2 regions of the Alteromonas sp. ABV2_168 genome follow, and region 1 is predicted to be linked to the other one. Evidence: riboswitches for the same ligand, from Rfam matches in the RefSeq annotation. Region 1 holds a riboswitch; the other holds the start of a gene.
The links. Region 1 has a riboswitch for thiamine pyrophosphate ahead of ACXAH4_RS15790 (TonB-dependent receptor). Riboswitches for the same ligand answer to the same signal wherever they lie in the genome.
Positions count from the first base shown of each region.

Region 2: another riboswitch for thiamine pyrophosphate. It lies ahead of thiC (phosphomethylpyrimidine synthase ThiC); the one in region 1 lies ahead of ACXAH4_RS15790 (TonB-dependent receptor).

Region 1 covers NZ_JBSWYQ010000010.1:206,856-218,963, forward strand. The annotation lists gene argS (arginine--tRNA ligase) at 1-730, opposite strand, end outside; gene prfC (peptide chain release factor 3) at 755-2,338, opposite strand; gene ACXAH4_RS15755 (hypothetical protein) at 2,525-2,701, opposite strand; gene rimI (ribosomal protein S18-alanine N-acetyltransferase) at 2,842-3,294, opposite strand; gene ACXAH4_RS15765 (hypothetical protein) at 3,298-3,801, opposite strand; tRNA gene ACXAH4_RS15770 (tRNA-Trp) at 3,864-3,940, opposite strand; gene ACXAH4_RS15775 (phosphotransferase) at 4,065-4,892, opposite strand; gene pnuC (nicotinamide riboside transporter PnuC) at 4,870-5,490, opposite strand; gene ACXAH4_RS15785 (hypothetical protein) at 5,483-5,752, opposite strand; gene ACXAH4_RS15790 (TonB-dependent receptor) at 5,762-7,816, opposite strand; TPP riboswitch at 7,874-7,976, opposite strand; gene ACXAH4_RS15795 (hypothetical protein) at 8,100-8,780, opposite strand; cyclic di-GMP riboswitch class I at 8,826-8,907, opposite strand; gene ACXAH4_RS15800 (helix-turn-helix domain-containing protein) at 9,095-10,879, shown strand; gene ACXAH4_RS15805 (acyl-CoA thioesterase) at 10,939-11,358, opposite strand; gene ACXAH4_RS15810 (GNAT family N-acetyltransferase) at 11,419-12,108, shown strand, end outside.
Region 2 covers NZ_JBSWYQ010000002.1:171,501-183,608, reverse strand. The annotation lists gene ACXAH4_RS03740 (DUF4861 family protein) at 1-487, shown strand, start outside; gene thiH (2-iminoacetate synthase ThiH) at 493-1,608, opposite strand; gene ACXAH4_RS03730 (thiazole synthase) at 1,605-2,375, opposite strand; gene thiS (sulfur carrier protein ThiS) at 2,378-2,578, opposite strand; gene ACXAH4_RS03720 (HesA/MoeB/ThiF family protein) at 2,575-3,333, opposite strand; gene thiE (thiamine phosphate synthase) at 3,320-4,858, opposite strand; gene thiC (phosphomethylpyrimidine synthase ThiC) at 4,858-6,741, opposite strand; TPP riboswitch at 6,837-6,950, opposite strand; gene ACXAH4_RS03705 (FeoA family protein) at 7,151-7,384, shown strand; gene feoB (ferrous iron transporter B) at 7,429-9,243, shown strand; gene ACXAH4_RS03695 (FecR family protein) at 9,321-10,460, opposite strand; gene ACXAH4_RS03690 (RNA polymerase sigma factor) at 10,457-10,999, opposite strand; gene ACXAH4_RS03685 (TonB-dependent receptor) at 11,220-12,108, shown strand, end outside.

The DNA of each region.
Region 1 (12,108 bases):
TGTCATACACTTCTTCGCTGTGCTGAACGGATACATCAATGAACTGTTTCCACAGCGTAAGGCACTGCTCGTCGCCCCCCTGTAATTTCACCACGTATTCACGGGCACGGTCTGCAAAGCCCTCTTCTTCGTCGAAGCGTACTTTCGCTTCACGGTAAAAGTCTTCCAGATCAGACAGTGCGGTTTCCGCAACCTCACTTTCCAGCTTGTCTGACAGGTGTGCCAGCAACATGCCGAACTGTGTCCCCCAGTCCCCCATGTGGTTCTGGCGGATAACCTTATGACCAAGGAACTCCAGCACTTTTACAACAGCGTCACCGATGATAGTGGTACGCAGGTGGCCCACGTGCATTTCTTTAGCAAGGTTCGGGGAAGAGTAATCCACCACAATGGTCTGCTGGCTGTCTTTTGCCACGCCCATGCGGGGATCATGCAGTGCCAGTTCACACTGATTCGCAAGCCACGAATCGCTGAGATGCACATTAATAAAACCGGGGCCTGCCACTTCCAGCTTGCTGGCAACGTCATCCAGGTTAACAAGCTCAACAATTTTCTCCGCAATATCACGGGGCTTTTGTCTTAACTGCTTCGCCAGTGCCATCGCACCGTTGAACTGATATTCACCAAACTCAGGCCGCGAACTGCGTGCCACAGGCACCGGCGCATTTTCAGCACCTAATTTTTCCAGTGCTTCGCTAAAACGGCTGACTAATAAAGCATGTATGTTCATCGTTTCTTCGTCTTCTGTCTGTTCTTAATGTTCGCGGGTTTCTTTGAATTCGATATCGGGGTAACGCTCTTTAGCCAGTTGCAGATTCACCATAGTGGGTGCAATGTAGGCCAGGTTGTCACCGCCATCCAGCGCCAGGTTTTGTTCAGCTTTACGGCGGAACTCATCCAGCCTTTTCGCATCTTTACTGTATACCCAGCGGGCTGTACTCACACTGATATGTTCGTAGATTGCATCTACGTTATATTCCGCTTTTAAGCGGGCCACAACCACATCAAACTGCAGTACACCTACCGCACCGACGATCAGGTCATTGTTGATCAGAGGACGGAAAACCTGCACAGCCCCTTCTTCAGATAACTGTATCAGTCCCTTAAGCAATTGTTTTTGCTTCAGCGGATCTTTCAGGCGGATACGCTTAAACAGTTCTGGCGCAAAGTTAGGAATACCGGTAAAGCGGAAATTATTGCCGGACGTGAACGTATCACCGATGCGGATAGTCCCGTGATTGTGCAAACCAATAATATCGCCGGCATAGGCTTCTTCCAGAAGTTCCCGGTCACCGGCCAGGAAGGTCAGCGCGTCAGAAATACGGACGTCTTTATTAATACGTGAATGACGCATTTTCATGCCCTTCTCGTATTTTCCGGAAACAATGCGGCAGAAGGCAATACGGTCGCGGTGTTTAGGATCCATATTCGCCTGGATCTTAAACACGAAACCACTGAACTCAGGCGCATCAGCACTGATTTCACCGTCTTCTGTCTGGCGTCCCTGCGGCGCAGGCGCCCACTCAACCAGACCATCCAGCATATGGTCAACACCAAAGTTACCCAGTGCAGTACCAAAAAATACCGGTGTCAGTTCCCCTTCAAGGAACAGTTCCTGATCAAACTCGTTAGACGCCCCCTGAACCAGCTCCAGTTCGTCTTTCAATGTTTCCAGCAAACCGCTGCCAATAGCTGTTTCAAGTTCCGGATTATCCAGACCTTTAATAATGCGTACATCCTGAATCATGTGACCCAGACCGGATTTATACAAAATCACTTCATCACGGTGCAGGTGATAAACACCTTTGAATTCTTTACCGCAGCCTATTGGCCAGGTCACTGGCGCGCACAGGATTTTCAGCTCGTTTTCAACTTCATCAAGCAACTCCAACGGGTCGCGGATATCGCGGTCAAGCTTGTTCATGAAGGTAATAATAGGCGTATCGCGCAGGCGGGTAACTTCCATCAGCTTACGGGTACGATCCTCAACACCTTTTGCGGCATCGATAACCATCAGACAGGAGTCAACGGCAGTCAGTGTGCGGTAGGTATCTTCAGAGAAGTCTTCGTGTCCCGGCGTATCCAGCAGGTTCACCAGATTTTCACGGTAAGGGAACTGCATGACCGAGGTCGTGACCGAGATCCCCCGCTCTTTTTCCATTTCCATCCAGTCAGATTTGGCATGCTGACCGGACTTCTTCCCTTTCACGGTACCGGCTTTTTGCAAAGCTTGTCCGAACAAAAGGACCTTTTCAGTAATGGTGGTTTTACCCGCATCGGGGTGACTGATAATCGCAAACGTACGGCGTTTGCTGATTTCGCTGGTTAGGTTACTCATGGATATTCTGATCTGTCACTGTGTGAGGGTAGACGCGGGTTCAGAGCTTGCGGGCGGCGCCACCTTGAATTTCAAAAATTGGCGCGCATGATACCAGAATTGAGAAAAATTGCCGCCCTTTTCTCTGCGGGGGAAATCCGCCGGCGCATTTGCACCGGCAGGCAGAAAGTTTGTACGCCGGAGGCCTTACTTTTTCTTCTCCGGTGTGGATTTATCGTATTCTACCAGCTCTTCTAACGCGGCCCCTGGATCCTCTTCCCCTGCGACGGAGTCGAATTCTTCTTCATCATGACGAAAATCTTCTTCCGCCAGCGTGATTTCCCGTTCATGTTCACGGGCTTTTTTATTACTGTCAGCCATCATATTCACCTGCTAATTGAACAAAACACACTTTTGTTAATTATACGTGAAGAGAGGATTTTGGATGAGATTTCAGATTATTTTTCTGACCGGGAGATGGTTTACTCTGTAGGATACAACCGCCGGGTATAATCGCTGACGCCCTAAGCAAGCAACATACGCATTATCCGCGCGTCTTCTTTACCGCCATCACAAGGGTAATAATTTTTACGCACTTCAATGTCTTCAAAACCGGCTTTTTCGTACAGTGAAATGGCTTTGTGGTTTCCGGCTCTTACCTCGAGCCACAGTGACTCAGCCTGTTGTTGCCGGCACCATGCAATCACACCGTCTAATAACTGTTTTCCGGCACCCTGCCCCCGGTCAGAAACAGCAACTGCAATGTCCATTAACGTGGCTTCGCCGGCAACCAGTAATATCACTGCGTAACCGGAGAGCTTAAGCTCACTGTTCAGTGCTGCCAAACCCGCATAGGGCGGTGTAAGACAGTCCGCAAAGGTAGATAAGGACCAGGGATTATAAGTGGCCTGCTGATGAATAGCATGGGCGTCATTGATCAGGGCGTCAGAAAGTGGCTGGAGTGTGAACGACGGCATCACTTACTGACCGGCACAAATGATCTGCCACAGACGGCGCTTTTCCGCAGCGTCTGATGGCGCAGTTTTATAAGGTAATGAAAGAATATTATTTTTCAGGGACAACTCTGAACCATATTGCCAGCGAACAGACTTTGCATCGTGAAACAAAGACAACGCCTGCAAGATGTCTTGTCCGGCAGTTCCGAAGCTGCGGGGATCAATGGTTTCAACCACCGGTGATGCCGGTTTTGCTTCATTGTCCTGCACTTTTTCCGGGGCAGATGGTTTTTTATCCGGTTTATTTCCCAGCATGGAACGAAGCTGCGCAATGCGGGCCTGACCATTTGCGGCGGGTTGACCAGAAGACTGAGATGGAACGGCAGCGCCGGAAGGCGTTAGTTCAGCAGTGTGACTGTTACCGGCAGCAGATGTTGCCTGAGTCTGTGATACAGCCTGAGATTGCCATACACAGATACCCATTTCCTGAAGAACAGCAATTTGATATGGATTTAAACCGGACGTCATGAAAATGGATTTACTTTTGAGTGGAAGAAAGTAGGAACACTATAACTTACTCAGAGGAAAAGTGGCAGGGGTGGAGGGACTCGAACCCCCAACCATCGGTTTTGGAGACCGCTGTTCTACCAATTCGAACTACACCCCTAGCGCGCTGTGCATTATACGTATGCGTTAACAAAGGTAAAGCCTTTTTATGGCAAAAAAACAGCAAAACCAGTGCCTTTGCCTGGCATTCGCACAATACGCACAAAAAGCGCACAGTATGGCTGTTACTCCGGTTCACTCCCCTTCTGCCGGTTAGTGGTTTCCAGTGCTGCCTGCCAGAGGGCAGCAGTGACATTTACCACCCGGCGCTGCTGTTCACAGGCAAAGATGACCTTCTCTTCAGCGGCCCCGCTTAAAGCGGCGTAGTGTTTATACAAGCGCAAAGCGGCTTCGTCATTTAACTGATTAATCGCAGCACAGGATGCCACATCAAAATAACGATTGCCGCTGGCAGCATATTCCCAGTCAACGATAACAGGTTTAGCGCCACCGGCTCCGGTTTTCACAATGTGCGGCAAAGACAGATCGTTGTGACAAAGCACCGCCTGTTCAGCAGGCGGTTGCTGTGCATCACCGGAATCAATCACGTTTCGCAATACTTCAGCCAGGGGATGACTGCTCTCAAGATCTGCACTTTCAAAATAGCGCATCAGCCTGGACTCAAGACACAGAGGTGACGCGTCAATAGCTGTGCAGTGAATGGTGTGTAACGCAACGGCGAGCAGAATGATGCTATCTTCACTGTTTGCGTTGTTCGACGGTTCCGCATCCGAGGTCACCCAGCGTTCTGCCCACAGCGTACAGTCAGGACTCAGCCACACAGGTTCAGGCGCAATGCCCTGACGGAACAGGCTGTGCTGAAGCGTAAACTGAGCATGTTTGTTTACACCGGTAAAACTCTCACCGGCAGACCACTTAACAGCGAACTCACGCTCTCCGTCAGTGATATTGAACATGCGATTCACATCCCCGCCCTGCCGTGATTCACAGGTGGCATTACCGCTAAGCTTCAACGGCTCTGCTAACGCTTTAACGATAAGCGCGGGCGTCATGTTCCTGCATCTTCCATTGTTTCAGCCATTGTGCATAACCAAATACGGCAAATCCGACATATCCCAGAAACAGACACGCCGACAACATCAGGCCGCTTTGTGCGTAAAGATAAGCTGAAGCCAGATTGATTACTATCCAGTACAACCAGTTCTGTAAAACCTTATGGGCCACCATCACGGTAGTCACCAAACTGACCACCTGAATGCTTGCATCAAGCAGCAGATGTTCGCTGTTGAACTGCCCCTGTGCCCAGAGGGATAAGCCCCAGGCAATCAGGAGTAGTCCCGGCACCAGCATGGCATGGGTATACCATGGCCAGGAATGCACCCGGTCGTCGCCGGCAGCCTGACGATTCCACTGATAATACCCGTATCCTGCCATCACCATGTAATACAGATTCAGGATGGCCTGAAACGGCAGTGTGACCTGCCAGAAGAGCCAGGTATAAATAGCCGTGCTGATAAATGCACAAAGCCAGCACCAGCGGTTTTGCCTGGCAGCCAGCCAGACATAGGCCAGCGCCAGCACCACAGCAACCCACTCGGCCAGTGATGTCGCGGCTATCTGTTCAAAGAAATGCGGGATGAAATCAGTCATCCTGATCCTTACGTGCCTGCATCACATCGAAGTTCAGAAACTTGGCCACAAAAATGGCCTGCCCGACTTCTTCATGAGTGCGCTGCATTTCTTTCCCCAGTACCGCCATAATGTCGGCATACTCGCCGGTGACCTGTGTACTGGTAGAACAGGTCGTCACATCAAGGGTGTCGTAACTGTTCAGTCTGTCAATGAACGACTTTATGGGTGGAATGTATTCATTCACCAGAGGATACAGAGATAACTCAACCATGACCTGCATAGAAATTCCTTAAAATTGAAAACGGGCTGTGACGCCGAACTGTCTGCCGTCACCTAACTGATAATAAGGTTCAGCAAACTCATAGTAATCACGGGGATCGTTACTGAATCCACCGAAACCGCGGGTGTACCAGGTTTTATCAAACACGTTCTTCACCCACAGTGTGGTGCGCAACATGCCTTTTACCCAGGTGATATCTGTGTTGTACAACGTTGTGGCCGGTGCTGTTTCATCATGGCCATCAGAGAAGCGGTATTCGTCTTTAAAGTCCATATCCGCGCGCCATACCAGAGAATCAGTCAGCCACAACTCACTGAACAGGTTCGCTGTATATTTAGGTGCCTGAGCCTGACGCTGCTTACTGACATATTCACCGTCGGCAGTCTCGTAACCTTCAAAGGTGGCACTGAGGTAACCTGCGCTGGCCTGCACTGTCCAGGATGACGTTGCCTGCCAGGAAAGCTCCAGTTCTGCCCCTTTATTTGTGCCCACATCGGCATTCGCCGTAATATCGATAAAGGCGGCAGAACCGTCTTCACGTTCCTGAACATCAAAATCGCTGATTTGGGTATCTTCCCTTTCCATGAAGAAAACTGCTGCGCGGGCTGTCAATTCAGGAACAAACAATTTGCCTTTGTACCCTGCCTCATAGTTCCAGTTGTATTCCGCATCAAAGAAGCGGCGCTCGCGGCTAACCTGCTCATCATAGTTAATGCCGGCACCTTTGTAGCCTCTGGATACGCTGGCATACAGGTAGTCCCCTCCCATATCCCAGGTCAGTGCCAGTTTGCCGCCGGTCATGGTCGTGTCATCGTCGTACACAACCTGCGCATTATCAGCATAATCATAGGCATAATTTTCAACACGCAGCGCGGACGTCAGCAATAAAGACGGAGTCAGCTGTGTATCAAGCTGACCGTAAACCGCTGTTGTCTGCGGTTCGAAAGTACTGATAAAGTCGCCGTCAGCATAAGTATACTGACGCAGTAAATCCTGTTCACTCTGATTGATGCGGCCGCCGATAACCCAGGTCGTGGTGTCATTGAAGATTTTTTTATCTTCTGCAGAAGTAAAACGCACCTCGGCAGATTGTTGGGAAACATCCCGGTAATATGCATCAAAGGACGTATAGCCCCAGGGGTGGAAACCGGTGTAGGTCCAGTCTTCGTCGTAGCCGTAAGCGATATCATGACCGGCCATAGTCGCAATGATTTCCAGCAAACCTCCGGCAGTTTCATGATTGATATGTGCACTGACCGCTTTAGTTTCCTGCTCATCAAACCCGGGTTCATCCGACAAGGTGTGACGGTTGTTATCCAGTGAGAAAGCATCGTAACCGTTATTGATATCGTACCAGCGGAAATCCACCGCAACGGATGTTTTGTCAGTCACATCCCACAGTGTTCCCAGCCTTACTGCATTCTCATGAATCCCGTTGGTATCGTCGGCACCCAAAAAGTCATTTTCAATAAAACCGTCACTGCTGTTGTGCACAAATGCTGCACGCCAGGCCAGAGAATCAGACGCTTGTCCGCCATGGGCACCTTCAGCGCGGAAGAAAGATGTGTTTCCCACAGACAATTCAAAATGACTGTCACTCTCTTCTGAAGGGGCATTGCTGACAATCTTAACCGCACCAGCCAGGGCACCGGTTCCGAAGACTGTCGCCTGCGGTCCCCGGTAAACTTCTACCTGCTGTGTATCAAAAAGTACACCTGCTGCAGCAAGACCGGAGAAATCAAAATCGTCGACCAGGAAACTGACTGAAGGATTAATCGGTTCAGCAAACTGGCTGCGCTCACCAATCCCCCGGATCTGAATAAAACGTCCGCGGGATGCGCCGGCCGCAAAATTAACATTCGGCGCAATACTTAATACATTGTCGATATAGGTAGCCTGACGGCTGTCCAGGCGGTTGCCTGATAACACAGAAGCGCTGGCACTGAGTTGATCGAGAGTCGCTGTGCGGAAATCACCGCTGACGGTAATACGTTCGATGTCTGCTGTGTCATCAGCAAAAGCAGGCAGTGCAAGTAGTGCGAGAAGGATTGCGTTTTTTTTCATTAGGATCTCTTTAATCATCAAAAAGATCCGGCTTTACGGCAGGTATTGAGGTTTTCAGATTGCTTTTATCACCATCCCTACGCCGGTATTATCCGGATCAGGTTTAAGGGTTCCCATGGAATGGATCTCAGCCGTAAAGACGGCACCCCTTGGCCTAATGCTTATTACGGAGTCCGCAAATTAAGCGAGGGCAGTCTAACAACTTCAGTGACTTAGTCAAGTTGCCGGCAGCCCCGAAAAAGCAATAAAAAAGCCCGCGATGTGACGTGGCGGGCAATGAAGGTCAGGCGACCTTCTGATTCTGGCGTCTTGTGCGCCATCCCATAAACCCTATTCCCAGAAGGATCAGTGACATGGCGGTTGGCTCACTGACTTCTGTAATAGAGGCATTCCGGAAGCGAACCTTCATATCTCCGCAACCACTGGCTGCATCACAATCGTTAATGAATACGATGTCGGTAATAAGTCCTGACATGTAATCATCCAGAGTAATAGAGAAGGTCTCCCAGGCTGGTTCGCTGGTATAAGTAAAGTCATCCAGACCGAAATTCTGTGTGCCACCCAGAGCAAACGTGCGGCTGGCATCGTTATTCTGTTCACCGGCAGAGAAATCTGCCAGCCAGATCCCGCCAATCTCAGAGTAAGGGTTTGCATTAGTATTGTTGTTGCCCGGGGTCATACGAAATTCAAATGACAACAAAATATCTGAAGCAGAATTGTCTAAGTCCAGGCTCTGGATCCCGAAAGCATCATCCAGGTTTAGTGTGAACCAGCTGTTTTCACGCAGGTTCAGTACGCTGCCATTATTTGTCCAGGTTCCGTAGTTAGACGTGCCACTTTGTTGGTGTGCAGTCAAAGTCTGGGCAGCGAAGTCAATATCGTAGCTGCTGATAATGTTGGCGTTAGCCGTGAATGCCGCACAGAAGCCGGTTAGCAGGGCTGCAGTTTTGATGCTAAATTTCATTTATGTTCCTTGAGCAGTGTGTGCCTGAAAATAGTTAAACAACTTCACTGCAACCCGGCTGTCTTATGGCGGTATAAGACCCGTGGCTTTCCGTCCCTGCCTCACGACAGGTTTGGCGAATCTACTCTGTGGAAGTGACGTTTCCACCAATGAGTCGACGGTTGTAATGATAGGGAGAGGCCCGCAAGTAAAACAGGACACTTCTGAACGAAATCCGGTACAAATTTGTACCAACACAAAATTCACCCTTTTTCTGTCAAGGCACAGGTAATTCTTATATCCTTGACTGAAGGGATCCGGTATTAGGAGCAAACGTGCAGTATCACGGTTTTTTCTGGTCGGCAGTCATCCGCGCTTTATTGAGTCTGAGAAGGGATAACGGACTTGATAACGAATATGACACAACGATGCTCGAAAGCGTCACACAAATAGAAAATGAGAAAATGGACGATGACGGACTGGCGTCTATTCTTCACTCTCTTTGTCCTGCCAGTGAATATGAGACAATTGGCCGCTCCCTGATTGGCTATCTTGATTTCAACAAAATGAGTAATCTGGTGGTGTATCTCACGGCCAGTAAGCATATTGATGACGCACTCCATGTACTGGGGAAACACTACCACTATATTCTGGGCAACAGTGCAGCATTGACCGTAAAAACTGACGGAAATGAAACCTGTCTCCGGTTTCAGCCATCATCACATCCTGTTCTTACCGAATTCCGCTGTTATTTCCTCCTCGCTTTGTGCCGTCACCTGGCCGGCAGAAAATTCGACTTCACCACGGTCACCTTACCGCCATCAGGCGAACAACCGGTCAGCTTATTAAGGCCGGTCAGCAGCGGTGATATCAGACATGAGGGAGTCGTTGTAAGCCTGCTTTTTGATAATAAGTGGTGTACACAGGCGTCGTTTTACTATTCTCAGTCGATTAAAAAAATGCTGGCGGGAAACCTCGACACCAGCAATGATTTGCCATTAAAGCAGCAGGTTAAAGAAGCATTTCTCAAAGCCCCGAGCCCGGCAAGGATCCGTTCGGAATGGGTAGCAACGCAACTCGGTCAGACGGAGTCCGCGTTTCGTCGCCAGTTAAGGCAAGAGTCCATTTCCTTCAGCGCATTACTCAAAGAGTACATTCATGACCAGTCATGTCACCGGTTACTCAGTGGCGAAAAAACGGAAGACACCGCCGCCCGCCTTGGCTTCTCTGACCGCCGATCCTTTGAGCGCAGTTTTAAGGAACATGCCGGGATCAGTGCAGGACAGCTACGCCAGCTTGGCAACCGCCTGCGTTTTCAAAAAGGTAACGGTAATCTCATTAATGTGGTGGAGAACCTGCCTCCCCTGCCCAATTCAATTCAGTCTCTGCTGAATATGGACTGCGAAACAATGACGCTGGCAGATGTGGTCTCACTGATTGAAAAAGATCCGATTTTTCAGGCCCACGTTATGAGCAAGGCCAGCAGAGCGGTTTATGGCTCTGTACCCAAAAATCTTGAACAGGCAATCGGCCGGAATCTCGGGCTCGGCAATATCCGGAATCTTGCCGTAATTTTCGCAGCGCAGCAGTTGCTAACCTCTCAATGCCGGTTTGATAAAGTTAACCTGCTCACCGATGCGATGCTGCTGAGCCTGACTATCTTTCAGCGCCTGTTCGGTTTTAACCGCTTAAACGAGGACCAAACTGAGCAGGTCAAACAGCTTTTACTGTTTGGCACGTTATCCCTGTTTCTAATTTTTCACGACGAATGTCTGTTTTCAGACGGCGCAGTCACTCACTGGGATGAAAGCGCTTCATTTGACGTTTTCCTTAACCGTATCAATGATGAATACGGCGTTTGCCTGTATGGTGCCACATCGTTAATGTTACTGAGATGGGGTTTTAACAGTGCAGTGAATCAGCAATTGTGGAAACTGTGCAGCAACGACGAAAATGGAAATTCTGACAGCCTTACGGGCCAGATCACACTGTGTCATACCATCGCATTCAATCTGCTGAATTCACAGGAAACACCTGAATACAGTCAGGATACGCTGACTAAGGTGCAAAGTGAGATGCTGGAAGAGATCGTGACGAGGTGGCGGGTTTCAGCGGCCTGAGATCAATGATCAGTGCCGCTTACCCGCATCAGAACTTGTGAGCAGGTGGCTTTAACCGTTTATTCTGCATTCAGATTCAGGCTGCGGATTTCAGCCTCTGTTTGTGCTTTCAATATCTCCATCGTTTTACCATGGGGCGTCGGAGTACGGGAATCCGGATCGAGAGTTACAAAAACAATATCATCAGCGAGACATATGGTTTTCTTGGTCGCTTTATTTCTCACCAGACATGTTACCGTAATCGACGTACGCCCCACCGATTTAGTTTCCAGACCAAACTCAACGATATCGCCCTGTAACGCCGGGGATTCAAACGTAATTTCACCAATATGCTTAGTGACCAGACAGTTTGTTTCCAGCTGACAAATAGCGAAAATTGCTGCTTCCTCATCAATCCATTCCATCGCCCGGCCACCAAATAAAGCATTGGCGTAATTAAGATCATTGGGCATGACAAGCCGGCGGGATAAAAAGCGCATTCGAATTCCTCGTAAACAATAGATAAAATAGCGGCTGGATTATACGTGAAATGATATCAAATGGCTCAGACAACTGTGACTGACTGGCTTACAGCACCTCTGTTTTGTAATACCAGCGATTATCACCGGCAAAGACTGGTGATCCATGGCGATAAGCATCACCATGCCACCACAGCAGAAGGCATACTCTCATCACTGCCTGAAGGTATTTCTGTTTGCATTGCCGGCGAACTTAACGCCAGGCCTGTTGATACAGCAAAATCCACGATAACGAAGATCACGCCACTCAATTTATACCGGCAGTGTTTAGGCAGTGAGTATGACATTGTTATCATCGACTTCTCGGAGCAATTCAGGCCATCTGTACTGACGGCTCTGGCCGGCACAGTAAAAGTATCCGGAACACTAATACTCCTGACACCGCCATCAGATAGCTGGCACAATCATCCGTCGGTTACCCGCCCCTATTTTTTAAGCTACGGAGAAACACTGAATAGCAGTGTGTATATCGATAAGATTCTGCGCCCTTTAACAGACACTCCGGAGACGGGCGTGATCAGCCGTGACAGCGTGTACTTACCCTCCCCGCAGCCTGTGGAAGTTTCCCGCATTTCAGAGTCTGACAGACTGACAGTTGCCCAGCAGAAGGTGTTTGACGAGATCACGCAGGATGACTACAGCACTTACAAGTGTGTTTGTATTGAGGCAGCCAGAGGCAGAGGAAAGTCTTTTTTATCCGGTAAAATTATC
Region 2 (12,108 bases), on a different contig from region 1:
ACTGGGCCATGACGACAAGCTGTCTGCCGGGTTCACTGTTAATTACAATGGCTGGGATGTGAATGGTAAGAAGCTCGATGCCAGTGCAGATTACGAAATTCACGCCGGTGACCCGTCAACCACGGTAACTGTGTCGTTAAGCGGGACAGCAGATGACCTGGTAACTGGGATTGTTAAGCATGACAACACCCAATACATCGAACTGGAAATGAATGGCTGGGGCGTCATTGCCACCTACGGTAAGCAAAGCTTGCTGGGCGCAGATGACGAGCTGGGCATGGCACTGTTCTACAAAGTGGACGATATCTCCCGCAAGTTTGAAGCGGAATATGACTATTTGATTCAGTTCAAACCTGCAACAACCATGGAATATCAGTTCATGGCAGTATGGCCTTCTCACCCTGACAGCCCTGACGACGAAAGCGGTTTTACAGAACTACTGAAAACCAAACTCAAAGCATTAGCCAGCCCTGTAACAGCGGGGTAGGCTGCTTAACGGCCGAATGCTTTCAGCCAGTCTGTCCATACGGGGTCGAGTCCGCGTGCGGTGAGGCTGTTTGCCACTGCGCTGGCTGAGCGGGTGTCTTCGGTTGAGAATTGCTCCAGTGCTGTTGTGGGAGCGCTGTATCCACCAGGTTGAGTTTGCGATGCGGCAGACAATTGATTAATGGCCAGTGGTACTACGTTGTCGCGAAATGCCGGGGATTCCCTTGTGGAAAGGCTTAGTTCCACTTCCGGAAAACACAGCCGGTAAGCACAAATCAGTTGTATGAGCTGTTTATCTGATACCTGACTTTTCTGCGTTGCCTGGTCACCGGCGCAGGGCTTGATGCGGGGGAATGCAACAGAGTAGCGGCTTTTCCAGTAGCGCTGTTGCAACAGGCTGAGATGTAATGCGGTAAATGCGCTGTCCGTCCGCCATTCGGATAGCCCGAGCAAAGCACCCAGACCGATTTTGTTCATACCAGCTTCGCCAAGCCTGTCCGGTGTTGCTAACCGCCAGTCGAAATCCTGCTTTTTGCCCCGCAGGTGATACTCCGCATAATGGGTGCGATGATAAGTTTCCTGATAAACCAGCACACTGTCAGTTCCGGCTGCAGCAAGGGCACGGTATTCATCTGTAGAAAGCGGTTGCACCTCCATGGCAACATGGCTGAAGTGAGCCTTTACTAACTCCACTGCTTGAAGAAAGTAATCCATACCCGCTTTCGTTTCGTGCTCGCCGGTAACCAGCAAAACAGAATCAAAACCCATTTTCTTGATGGCATAAACTTCCTCTGATATTTCAGCCATGGTCAGTTTCGTGCGTTTAATTTTATTGCTCATAGTAAAGCCGCAATAGGTGCATTCGTTGGCGCACAGGTTTGACAGATACAAGGGCACGAACAAAGACACGGTATGGCCGAAACGCTGGCGTGTGAGGGTCTGTGCTTTAACAGCCATATCCGGCAGAAATGCTTCTGCAGCAGGGGATATCAGCGCAAGAAAATCCTGCCAGTGCCGGGCGGGGCGTTGCAGTGCTAACATCACATCTGCCGCGCTTTTGCTGTAAAGTGCCAACCTGACATCGTCCCAGTCTGTGCGGGACAGCTCTTCTGCCACCGTCATGACAAACCTGCCAGAAACTGTGTGAACGGGCTGGTTGCAGAAGCCCGGGAGTTGACCGGTGCGGTACCGGCCAGCCAGGCCTCGCGGCCGGCTTCCACGGCTTTTGCAAACGCACTGGCCATGGCAACCGGTTGGGTAGAGGCAGAAATGGCGGTATTTACCAGTACTGCATCAGCACCCATTTCCATGGCTTCGCAGGCATGAGAGGGAGCGCCGATCCCGGCATCAACCACCACCGGGATTCCGGCCTGTTCAATGATGATATGCAGGAACTCGCGGGTTTGCAGGCCTTTATTGGAACCGATAGGTGCGCCAAGTGGCATCACTGCAGCGCATCCGGCTTCTTCTAAGCGCTTGCACAGAACAGGATCCGCATGACAATAAGGCAGCACGTTGAAGCCTTCTTTGCACAGCGCTTCAGCGGCTTTTAATGTTTCCACCGGATCGGGAAGTAAGAAGCGCTGATCGGGATGAATTTCCAGTTTCAGCCAGCTGGTACCTAACAGCTCTCTGGCCAGACGGGCCGCATAAACCGCTTCTTCCGCTGTCGCCGCACCGGAAGTGTTCGGCAGTAATGTAACCGGCAGCGAACGTAGAACGCTGAGGGTAGGGTCGGGCACGTCGCCTTTTGAAAGCCGTTTAAGTGCCAGCGTAACAAGCCGGGTCTGGCTGGCGACCAGGGCATCTTTCATGATGTCAGGGTGACTGAATTTCCCTGTACCGGTGAATAATCTGGATGTAAAAGTAGTGCCGGCAATTGTCAGCATCATTAACCTCCCGCTACCAGAGTAAAGAGTTCTACGGCATCGTCAGGTTGCAGCTTATGATGTTGCCACTGGCTGGCCGGAATGATTGTCTGGTTTACCGCTACAGCCACTGACGGGGTTTGCTGCAGATAGTCACTGATCGCATCGGCGAGCAGGCTGCCTTCTGGCAGAGTAAGCTTGTCACCGTTACACAATATGTTCATGGTTTTCCCCCGATATGATTTGAGCATGCCGGACACGCCGGATTTTTATTGATTCTGAAATGCCGCAGGGTGAGGGCGCGGCCGTCGTAGACGTGAAGTTGTCCGAAATCCACAGGCTGAATGCCGCACAGGTAACTGAGTGCAAGGCTGGCCTGGAACTGACCGGCAATGGCAACTACAGGACTGAATATTCCCTGCTCCATGCACGTTTGTGGGTGCTCACTAATCTGTTCCATGCATTCATAACAGGCCGAACCGGATACCGGATTCTGCGCCAGCGCCGTGGCGGAAAAGCCTGCGGCACTGGCGGAAATGAGCGGCAGCTTATGTTCAAGGGACAGTCTATTGACAAATTTTCTGCTGGACACGCTGTCTGTGCAATCCAGCAGTAACGAACAGTACGGCAGGTGAGTGGCAAGTCTGACGGGATCGGCAGGGTCGTCGATACATCTTATCTGACACCCGCCATGCATGGCTGTCAGTCGCGACCGTGCAGCATAGACTTTCTTTTGTCCCGCATCGGCTTCGGTAAACAGCCACTGGCGGGGTAAATTACTGATTTCCACGATGTCATGGTCGATCAGCACAATTTCGCCCACACCGGCAGACACCAGTGCCATGGCTACCTGACAACCCAGTCCTCCGCAGCCGAACAGCATGACTTTTGATTGCATGAGTTGCAGCTGGGCTTCCTCATCAAAATTATCCAGCAGTAAATGACGGCTGTAGCGGGAATACAGTTCAGTGGTCAGCACGGCGGCACCTCCCGCGCAATGCGTTGACGGCGTCTTCCGGGTTATCGCTTTCTGTAATAGCCGTTACGACGGCAATGGCATCTGTGCCTGTGGCAGCCACGGTGTCGATATTGCTTAACGTAATACCGCCGATGGCTACAGTGGGAATGCAGAGATATTTGCAAAGTGACACGTAGTCAACCAGCCGCGCCGTACCCTGTGGCGCAGAGGGCATATCTTTCGTTCTGGTAGGAAAAATATGACCCAGCGCTATGTAAGAAGGCCGGATTTGAATGGCGCGGCACAGCTCTGCATATCCGTGAGTCGAAATGCCCAGCCGCAATCCGGCACGGGCAATGGCACTCAAATCGGCAGTGGCGAGATCTTCCTGCCCGAGATGCACACCATATGCCCCGTGTTCAATAGCCAGTTGCCAGTGGTCGTTGATGAAAAGCTGGGTGTTGTAACCGGCAGCCATAGTTACTGCTTCGCGGATGGTTTCACTCAGCGCTGTACCGGCGGATTTTATCCGCAACTGGATAATCTTAAGATTTAAAGGGAGAAGGCGCTGCAGCCATTCAAGGCTGTCGACCACCGGGTAAAGCCCGGGCGCAGAATCCAGCAAGTTAGGGAAAGAATAGTTATTCTTTGCCGGTATCAAGCCTTCAAAAACTGCCGGGAAGTAGGGAAGCAGTGAGGCGGGAAGCGACGGGGCCTGTTGTTCAACGAGCATCCCACGTTCAGACGGTGGGCGATGAAGGACAGCCGTTTCAGTCAGAACAAGCTCAGCCTGTTGCCAGGCTGCGGCAACCACAGCTGCGGCCAGCGAAACCGCATCTTCGGTAATGTATTGCTCAGCCAATGCACCGGCGATAGCCGATGCAAGCAGGCAACCGGAGCCCCTTAAATCAAAAGGCTGCCGTGCTTTGTGCACAAAACGCCGGACGTTTTCTTTGCTGTACAGCACATCACAGATTTCCGCCGCGTTCCCGGAGTCGGGCCGGAGCGATGACTCTGGTCTGTGACCGCCTTTTACCAGTACCTGATCGCAGCCTGAAGCGATAAGCTGATGTGCGGCAGCCAGTTCATCCCTGGCTTGCCGTAACGTAAAGCCTGTCAGCCAGGCCAGTTCACCATAGTTCGGCGTGATAAGCGTGACGTAGGGCAATAGTCCGGCGATAGCATCAAACGATAATTCACCGAGCTTACTTTTTGATGATGTCTGTAATACAGGGTCCCAAATTACCGGAATTTGCGGATATTCAGACAGTTTCTTAATAAGCACACGGATCTGTTCATCATTCACCAGCGCACCCACTTTTATCACCGCAGGGATCTGCGGCTGAAAAGCGACTTGCAGTTGTGACGAAAACGACGCCGGCGATACCGGAGAAACGTGCAGCACGCTGTCATGAGTTTGCGCGCTGACCAGCGACACCACATTGAGCTGGTGGACTGCAAAACATTGCAGCGCACGCTGGTCCTGCTGTAAACCGGCGGCGCCGGAGCTGTCGGTACCGCCAATCGTTAAAACACGGGGTAACATTATTCGCCCTCAGCAACGGCAGCATCAATGTAGAGAGCGCGACCGGACGCAGAGAACTTCTTTGCCATATCGGCCATGCCCTGTTGCTTCGCTTCTTCTGCCTGTGCGTGGTCACGTACTTCCTGAGAAATCTTCATGGAGCAAAATTTCGGACCGCACATGGAGCAGAAGTGCGCCACTTTGCTTGAAGCCTGTGGCAGGGTTTCGTCGTGATAGGCGCGGGCGGTAAACGGATCCAGTGCCAGATTAAACTGGTCTTCCCAGCGAAACTCAAAGCGGGCTTTCGACATGGCATTGTCGCGTATTTGTGCGCCCGGGTGACCTTTTGCCAGGTCTGCTGCGTGGGCGGCAATTTTGTAAGTAATCAGGCCCTGTTTCACATCTTCTTTATCCGGCAGGCCAAGATGCTCTTTGGGGGTGACGTAGCAGAGCATGGCACAGCCATACCAGCCTATCAGTGCCGCGCCGATCCCTGATGTAAAATGGTCATACCCCGGGGCGATATCCGTTGTCAGCGGCCCAAGGGTGTAAAACGGTGCGCCATGACAGTGAGATAACTGCTCATCCATATTTTCCTTGATCAGATGCATGGGCACGTGGCCAGGGCCTTCTATCATCACCTGAACGTCATATTCCCACGCGATAGCTGTGAGTTCGCCTAAGGTGCGCAGCTCGGCAAATTGTGCTTCATCGTTGGCGTCAGCAACGGAACCGGGGCGCAGACCGTCACCCAGTGACAGGCTTACGTCATATTGAGCGCAGATTTCACAGATTTCGCGGAAATGTTCATACAGAAAACTTTCCTGATGATGATACAAACACCATTTCGCCATAATGGCACCACCACGGGACACGATACCCGTAACGCGCTTAGCGGTTAACGGTACAAAGGGTAAGCGCACGCCGGCATGGATAGTAAAATAATCCACCCCTTGCTCTGCCTGTTCAATCAGGGTGTCACGAAAAACCGGCCAGTCGAGATCTTCAGCGACGCCATTGACCTTTTCCAGCGCCTGGTAAATGGGCACTGTGCCAATGGGCACCGGGCTGTTACGCAGCAGCCATTCACGGGTTTCGTGAATATTGCGGCCGGTGGATAAGTCCATGATGGTGTCTGCGCCCCAGCGTGTGGCCCAGACCAGCTTTTCCACTTCCTCTTCAATGGACGAGGTCACCGCGGAATTACCGATGTTGGCATTCACTTTGACCAGGAAGTTTCGTCCGATAATCATCGGCTCGGCTTCAGGGTGGTTGATGTTGGCCGGAATAATCGCCCGGCCTTCTGCGACTTCACGGCGTACGAACTCGCCGGTGATTTCCGCTGGTATGTTTGCGCCGAAGGCTTCCCCTTTGTGTTGCTGGTTCAACAGTTCATTTTTAATTGCTGCGCGACCCATATTTTCGCGGATAGCGATGTATTCCATTTCCGGCGTCACCATGCCCAGGCGGGCATAGCGCAGTTGCGTTACTACCTTGCCGGAAACAGCTTTACGGATGGTATTTTTCGCCTTAAAACGAATGGATTCTGAGGTGATGTCTGCATCCCGCGCCTGCGTATAGGATGATTCAGATGCGGCAATGGCTTGCGTATCGCTTCGTGCGTTAATCCACTCAGCGCGGCAATGCGGAATGCCTCTGGTCACATCGACTTCACAGGCCGGGTCGCCAAATACACCGGAGGCGTCGTATACGGGAATATCCGGATTGATTTCTTCTTCCTGTTCGCTGATGCGGGTAGGAGACTGGGCAATCATCCGCATGGGCACACGAATGGACGGGACAGATCCTTCCTCGTACTGGCGGAAAGAATTAGGAAAAGCTTCACCTTTCAGTGATTGTATAAATATTTGTGCCTGCTGGCGTTTCTCGCGTCGTGTTGACATAGCATTTGTTCCTTTTCGGGTGATAAATGCTTGTCAGGAGTGAGTACACAAGGGGCAACACCGGCAAACAGACGGTCGTCTGTTGTGATGGTGGAACGGTGTTGCTGCTTGTTCCCTTCGCAGGTATTAGCCTGATCAGGTTCTACGGATCCCGCAATGCGGTCTCAGCTTGCTTTCATGTGAAAGACGAAGCACTCCGACAAGTTCTGTTTTTACTATAATCATGGATTAGAAAAGAAAACAAGCTTTGTCTTAACGACAGAGTTGGGGCTTTCAACGTTGCAACGCAGAAAGCATCTGGTTCATATCTCCACTTTCTTGTACTCTTCAACAGATTTTCAGGTCCGGAGCACCGGATTTTGCTGTTCGGTAAAGAACAGGCAAACAGCACTTACTACAGAGACATCCTATGACGTTGTGGGAACTTACTACCAAACAGCAGGCGTTAATCAGCTCGGTTAATTCAGACCTGGCTGAGAATGTGAAAGAGCGGCTTTCTGAAATGGGCATTCAAGTTGGCAGAGATATTCAGTGTGTCAGAAAAGGCCCGCTGGGTGGGCCAATCGTGATGCAACTGGGTGGCAGTGTGTTTGCTATCGAAGAAAATCTCGCCGCACAAATCGAAGTTGAAGTGCGTAACTAACGCTCACTTTTCCGCTGTCGCCAGTAACAGGATACCTCTTTTTCATGCAACGCATTTTAATGGTCGGAAAGCCCAATTCCGGTAAGAGTCTTTTATTCAATCAATTAACCGGTCTGCGACAAAAAGTCGCTAATTATCCCGGTGTTACCGTGGAAGTTAAACGGGGTCAATGTCAGGATTTTGAAGTGGTGGACTTGCCCGGCACTTATACGCTTCGTGGCCTGAGCCGTGATGAAGAAATCGCAATTAAAGAAATCACCACATCTGTAGAACGTGACGATACTTCTCTGGTGGTTTGTGTACTTGATGCCACCCGTTTAGAGCGCAGTTTAGTGCTGGGTCTGCAGGTGCAGAAACTGGCAAAGGCCAACAATAAAGCTGTACTCTTTGCCCTCAACTTCATCGACGAAGTCAGCAGGATCGGCGAAGATATCGATACAGAGGCGCTGAGTAAAGATTTGGGCAGTCCGGTAATGGCACTGTCGGCAAGAACCCTGGACGGGTTACACGAATTTAAGCAGACCATGCTGTCTGTTGCCAGAGCGCCGTCAGGTCATGTCCCGACGACATCCCTGGCAGAAGGGGAGTCCGCGGTAAACCAGAGTCAGGCACTGGCTTCAAAGTACGGCCTGCAACTGGATGTTGTGCTGAAAAATCAGAACAGCTTCGACCGCTTCCTGTTAAACAGCTGGACCGGCTCTCTGGTATTCCTCGGCGTCATGTTCGTACTTTTCCAGAGTATTTTTACCCTCGCAGCCCCCCTGATGGACGGCGTGGAAACGCTGATCGGCAGCGTTGCTGAAGGTGTCAGTGCCATTACGCCAGAAGGTATTGTTACCGACTTTTTTAACGACGCCATATTCGGCGGCTTAGGCTCTTTCCTGGTGTTCGTACCGCAAATTATGGTACTGACCTTCATTATCGGCTTGCTGGAAGACAGCGGTTATCTTGCCCGCGCGGCGCTGATGTGTCACCGCCCGTTGAGCGCAGTGGGTTTATCAGGCAGAAGTTTTATTCCTTATCTTTCGGGTCATGCCTGCGCCATTCCTGCCATCATGGCGGCCCGTACTATCGAGTCGCCGCACAAGCGTCTTATCACCATGCTGACCATCCCGCTGATGTCCTGTTCAGCCCGTTTGCCGGTTTATGCCTTGCTGGTTGCGGTACTGGTGCCGGAAGACGGTACTTTCCTGGGCATTTTTGGTCTGCAGGGGGCTGCCTTCTTCGGCCTGTATTTCTTCGGTATTATTACGGCCCTGATTGTCAGCCAGTTTCTGTCGCGCTTTTTACCGGGAGATCTGGAAGAGTCAGACATGCCGTTCATTCTTGAATTACCCACATACCGCTTGCCACACTGGAAGCCGCTGACTTTCCGCGTTATCGACAGCGGGTTGCAGTTTATCCGCCGTGCAGCACCGATTATTTTCGTGGTGTCGGTGGGGATCTGGATTTTGGGTTATTTCCCGATGGGTTCTACTCTTGAAAACAGCTGGCTCGGGCAAATCGGCCATGTTATCCAGCCTGTATTCGAGCCGATGGGTCTGGACTGGCGCTACGGCGTGGCAATACTGATGTCGTTTCTCGCCCGTGAAGTATTCGTCGGTGCGCTCGGTACACTGTTCGGTATGGATGACGCTGAAGACAATGTGAACGGTCTGGCTGGACGTATTCAGGCTGACGGACTGACAACCGGCGCCGGCCTTGGCCTGGTGCTGTTCTACGTTGTGGCGCTGCAATGTGTGGCAACCGTTGCCATGCTGAAAGGTGAAACCGGCAGTAATAAGCTCGCATGGGGCCTGTACGTCGGATACGGTATCCTGGCCTACGTTATCGCCGTACTGGTGAATATGGTGTTTTGATAACGGTTAAACAGCACTTCATTGAGTAAGCTATCCAAAGAGCCGGGAGCTTGATGAGGTGCTGTTTACAGCAACCGCTAACGGTCATACACCGTAACTTTGTTTATATCCGTTTTTTCGATTCTTGCTTTGCCTGAACTTTCTAAAAAATTCAGCAGAGACATCGGGTCATTGGTTTCAAATACACCGGTTACAGACATACCTGATAAGTCCGCAGAGGCGATGGTGACCTGCAAAGCATTATAGCGATTAAATTCGCGAACTACGTTATCTAAACGGTCGTTCCGGAAAATCATTTCTCTGGATTTCCACGACGTCTCTCTGGCTACATCTACCGATGCTTCTGTATGAATATTACCATTGTCCTGAAGCACAGCTTTTTGTCCCACAGTCACCAGCAGAGGCCTGTCTTTCGTTAAGTCCGGTGCAGTAAAGTCAGTCAGTTTTATACCGGTGGAGCGAAACGGAATCAGCTGTTCTTTTTTCGCTTCTCTTGCCAGTGCGACTTCTCCGGTAAGCACCGTCAATGCAACACTTCCGGGCTCACTGCGGACGTTAAATTCGGTTCCCAGCGCCTGAAACATTGTGTCGTTAACCCAGACCCTGAAGGGCTTTTGAGGATTATGTGCAACTTTGAAAATTGCTTCTCCCTGATGCAGGACGATGTTTCTGTATTTCTGCGTATAGTTAATATCTACAGCAGTCAGCGTGTTCAGGTAGATAATCGAGCCATCTTCCAGCGTGATGCTTCTTTGCTCGCCCAGTGATGTTTTGTATTGTACAGGCTGATTTTGCGCTACAGGCGTTTCGCCGGCGCTTTCAACCGGCAGCATCTGATAAGCGAAAATAGCGCCAGCCAGCAAACAGGCAGCAACCGGAAGCCAGCGGGTTTTCCGGGGACGCCCGGAGCTTTCGTGTTCTGAATTATTACCGGTCAGGTTCTGGTGTTGAGAGATAGGAGTCACCTTACTGCCCGCTGCTGATTCTACCTGGGCGAGTAATTTGTCGACGGATAACTTTTTACTCTGATCAACATCTGACATCAGATCCAGCAACACGCATGCGTGAATAAATTCCTCCACATGAGCAGGTCCCATCAGCAACCAGTGCGTCAGTTCACGGCGATCTTTTTCGCTCAGTTCTCCATCGTCCAGCAATACCGCCCAGTAGCTAGCTTGTTCAATGATCAGAGAATTAGATTGTTTAACCATATTCATGATGCATCACTCGCAATTTGCGCTTTGCGACATTCTGTCATAGCACGGGTTAAGTATTTTCTGACGGTGTGAATAGAAATTCCCAGTTTTTCTGCAATTTCCGCATGATTAAGGCCATCGCGCTTCCTCAGCAGTAATACTGACTGATAAACAGGTGGAAGTGTAACTAGTATTTTCTCCAGTTCTTGTATAGCTTTCTGCCGCTCAAGTTGCAGGTGAGGGTCTTCATTGCCGGGAAAATTTTCCAGACCATCAGTAAGAGGTGTTTCATTTTGAGCAATCCGCTCATTCTTTGAACGCATTTCATGCACAAGATTTGCGGCAATACGAAACAAGTAGGCTTTGGGTTGTTCTATGAGATCTTTTCTTTCTACATTCATCAGCCGCAGGTAAGTCTCTTGCGAAAAATCCTGAGCCTGCTGATTGTTATTCGAACGACGCATGAAGAAGGCAAACAGTTCCTTATAAGAACTGTCGTAGAGCCCTTTTACAAAGCTGCTGCATTTACTCTTTTTATTCGTCGCAGTGTGGTTGCCCATAGAGAGAGATGTCTTGTGCCGGAATTAAGAGGGGAAGATGAATTAATACTTATCAAAATCAGATTAAAACTTCGCGGAAGTTTCAAGATAAAAAAAATAAGTACCTAAATCCAGCACTTTCACACTCTTTATTTATTAGTGGGTTTTCTGCCCGCATAAATAAAGGCTCGCAACGAAGCCAATGATAATTATATGTAGTACGGATATAGGAAATACAAGCATGAGAACTCGTGTCCCCAAATTTAAGAAGAAGCCAGTCGTCTTGTCAGTGATGCTGTCACTGGCCGGCAGCTTTGGCGTTGCTGCAGAGAATATTGAAAATCAGGAGCAGTTGCAGGTTACGGTGGGGCAGGTTCCGCTGGACCGGGCTTTGCAGAGCATCGCAAAACAATATGGAAAGCAGATTGTTTTCTTCTCCAATGTTGCAGACGGCCTGACAACTGAAGCGTTTTCCGGAACGTATAGCGAAGAAGCTGCTTTTAATAAGCTCCTGGAAGGGACTGCGCTTAGTTATCGCTATATCAATAAGAAAACCATCGCTATTGAAAAGAAAAATGTGGATGAAACCGTTGAGGGAAAAAAGCCCGCAGCGTCTACTGACGCCTCTGCGCAGTCAGCCGAAGCGAATAGCGGGGCCGTTAGCAAAACAAGTAAGGGAAAGGTTGAGAACATTACCGTTACCGCACAACGCCGTACTCAAAATTTACAGGAAGTACCGGTTTCCGTTTCTGTCATGAAGCGTGACCTGCTTGAAAGTGCGTCGACCGCCGGTGACGATATCCGTTTTATGTCAGCCCGCATTCCAAGTCTGAAAATTGAATCTTCGTTTGGCCGTTCTTTCCCCCGCTTTTATATTCGCGGTCTGGGCAATCAGGATTATGATGTAAATGCCTCTCAGCCGGTATCATTGATCACTGATGATGTGGTTCAGGAGAACCCGCTTTTAAAAGGTTTCCCCGTCTTTGATGTGGAGAGTGTTGAAGTGTTACGGGGCCCTCAGGGAACGTTGTTTGGCCGTAACACACCTGCAGGATTGGTAAAGTTCACTTCGAACCGTCCTACGCAGGATTTCGAAGGTTATATCAGCGCGTCCTATTCGTCTCTGGACA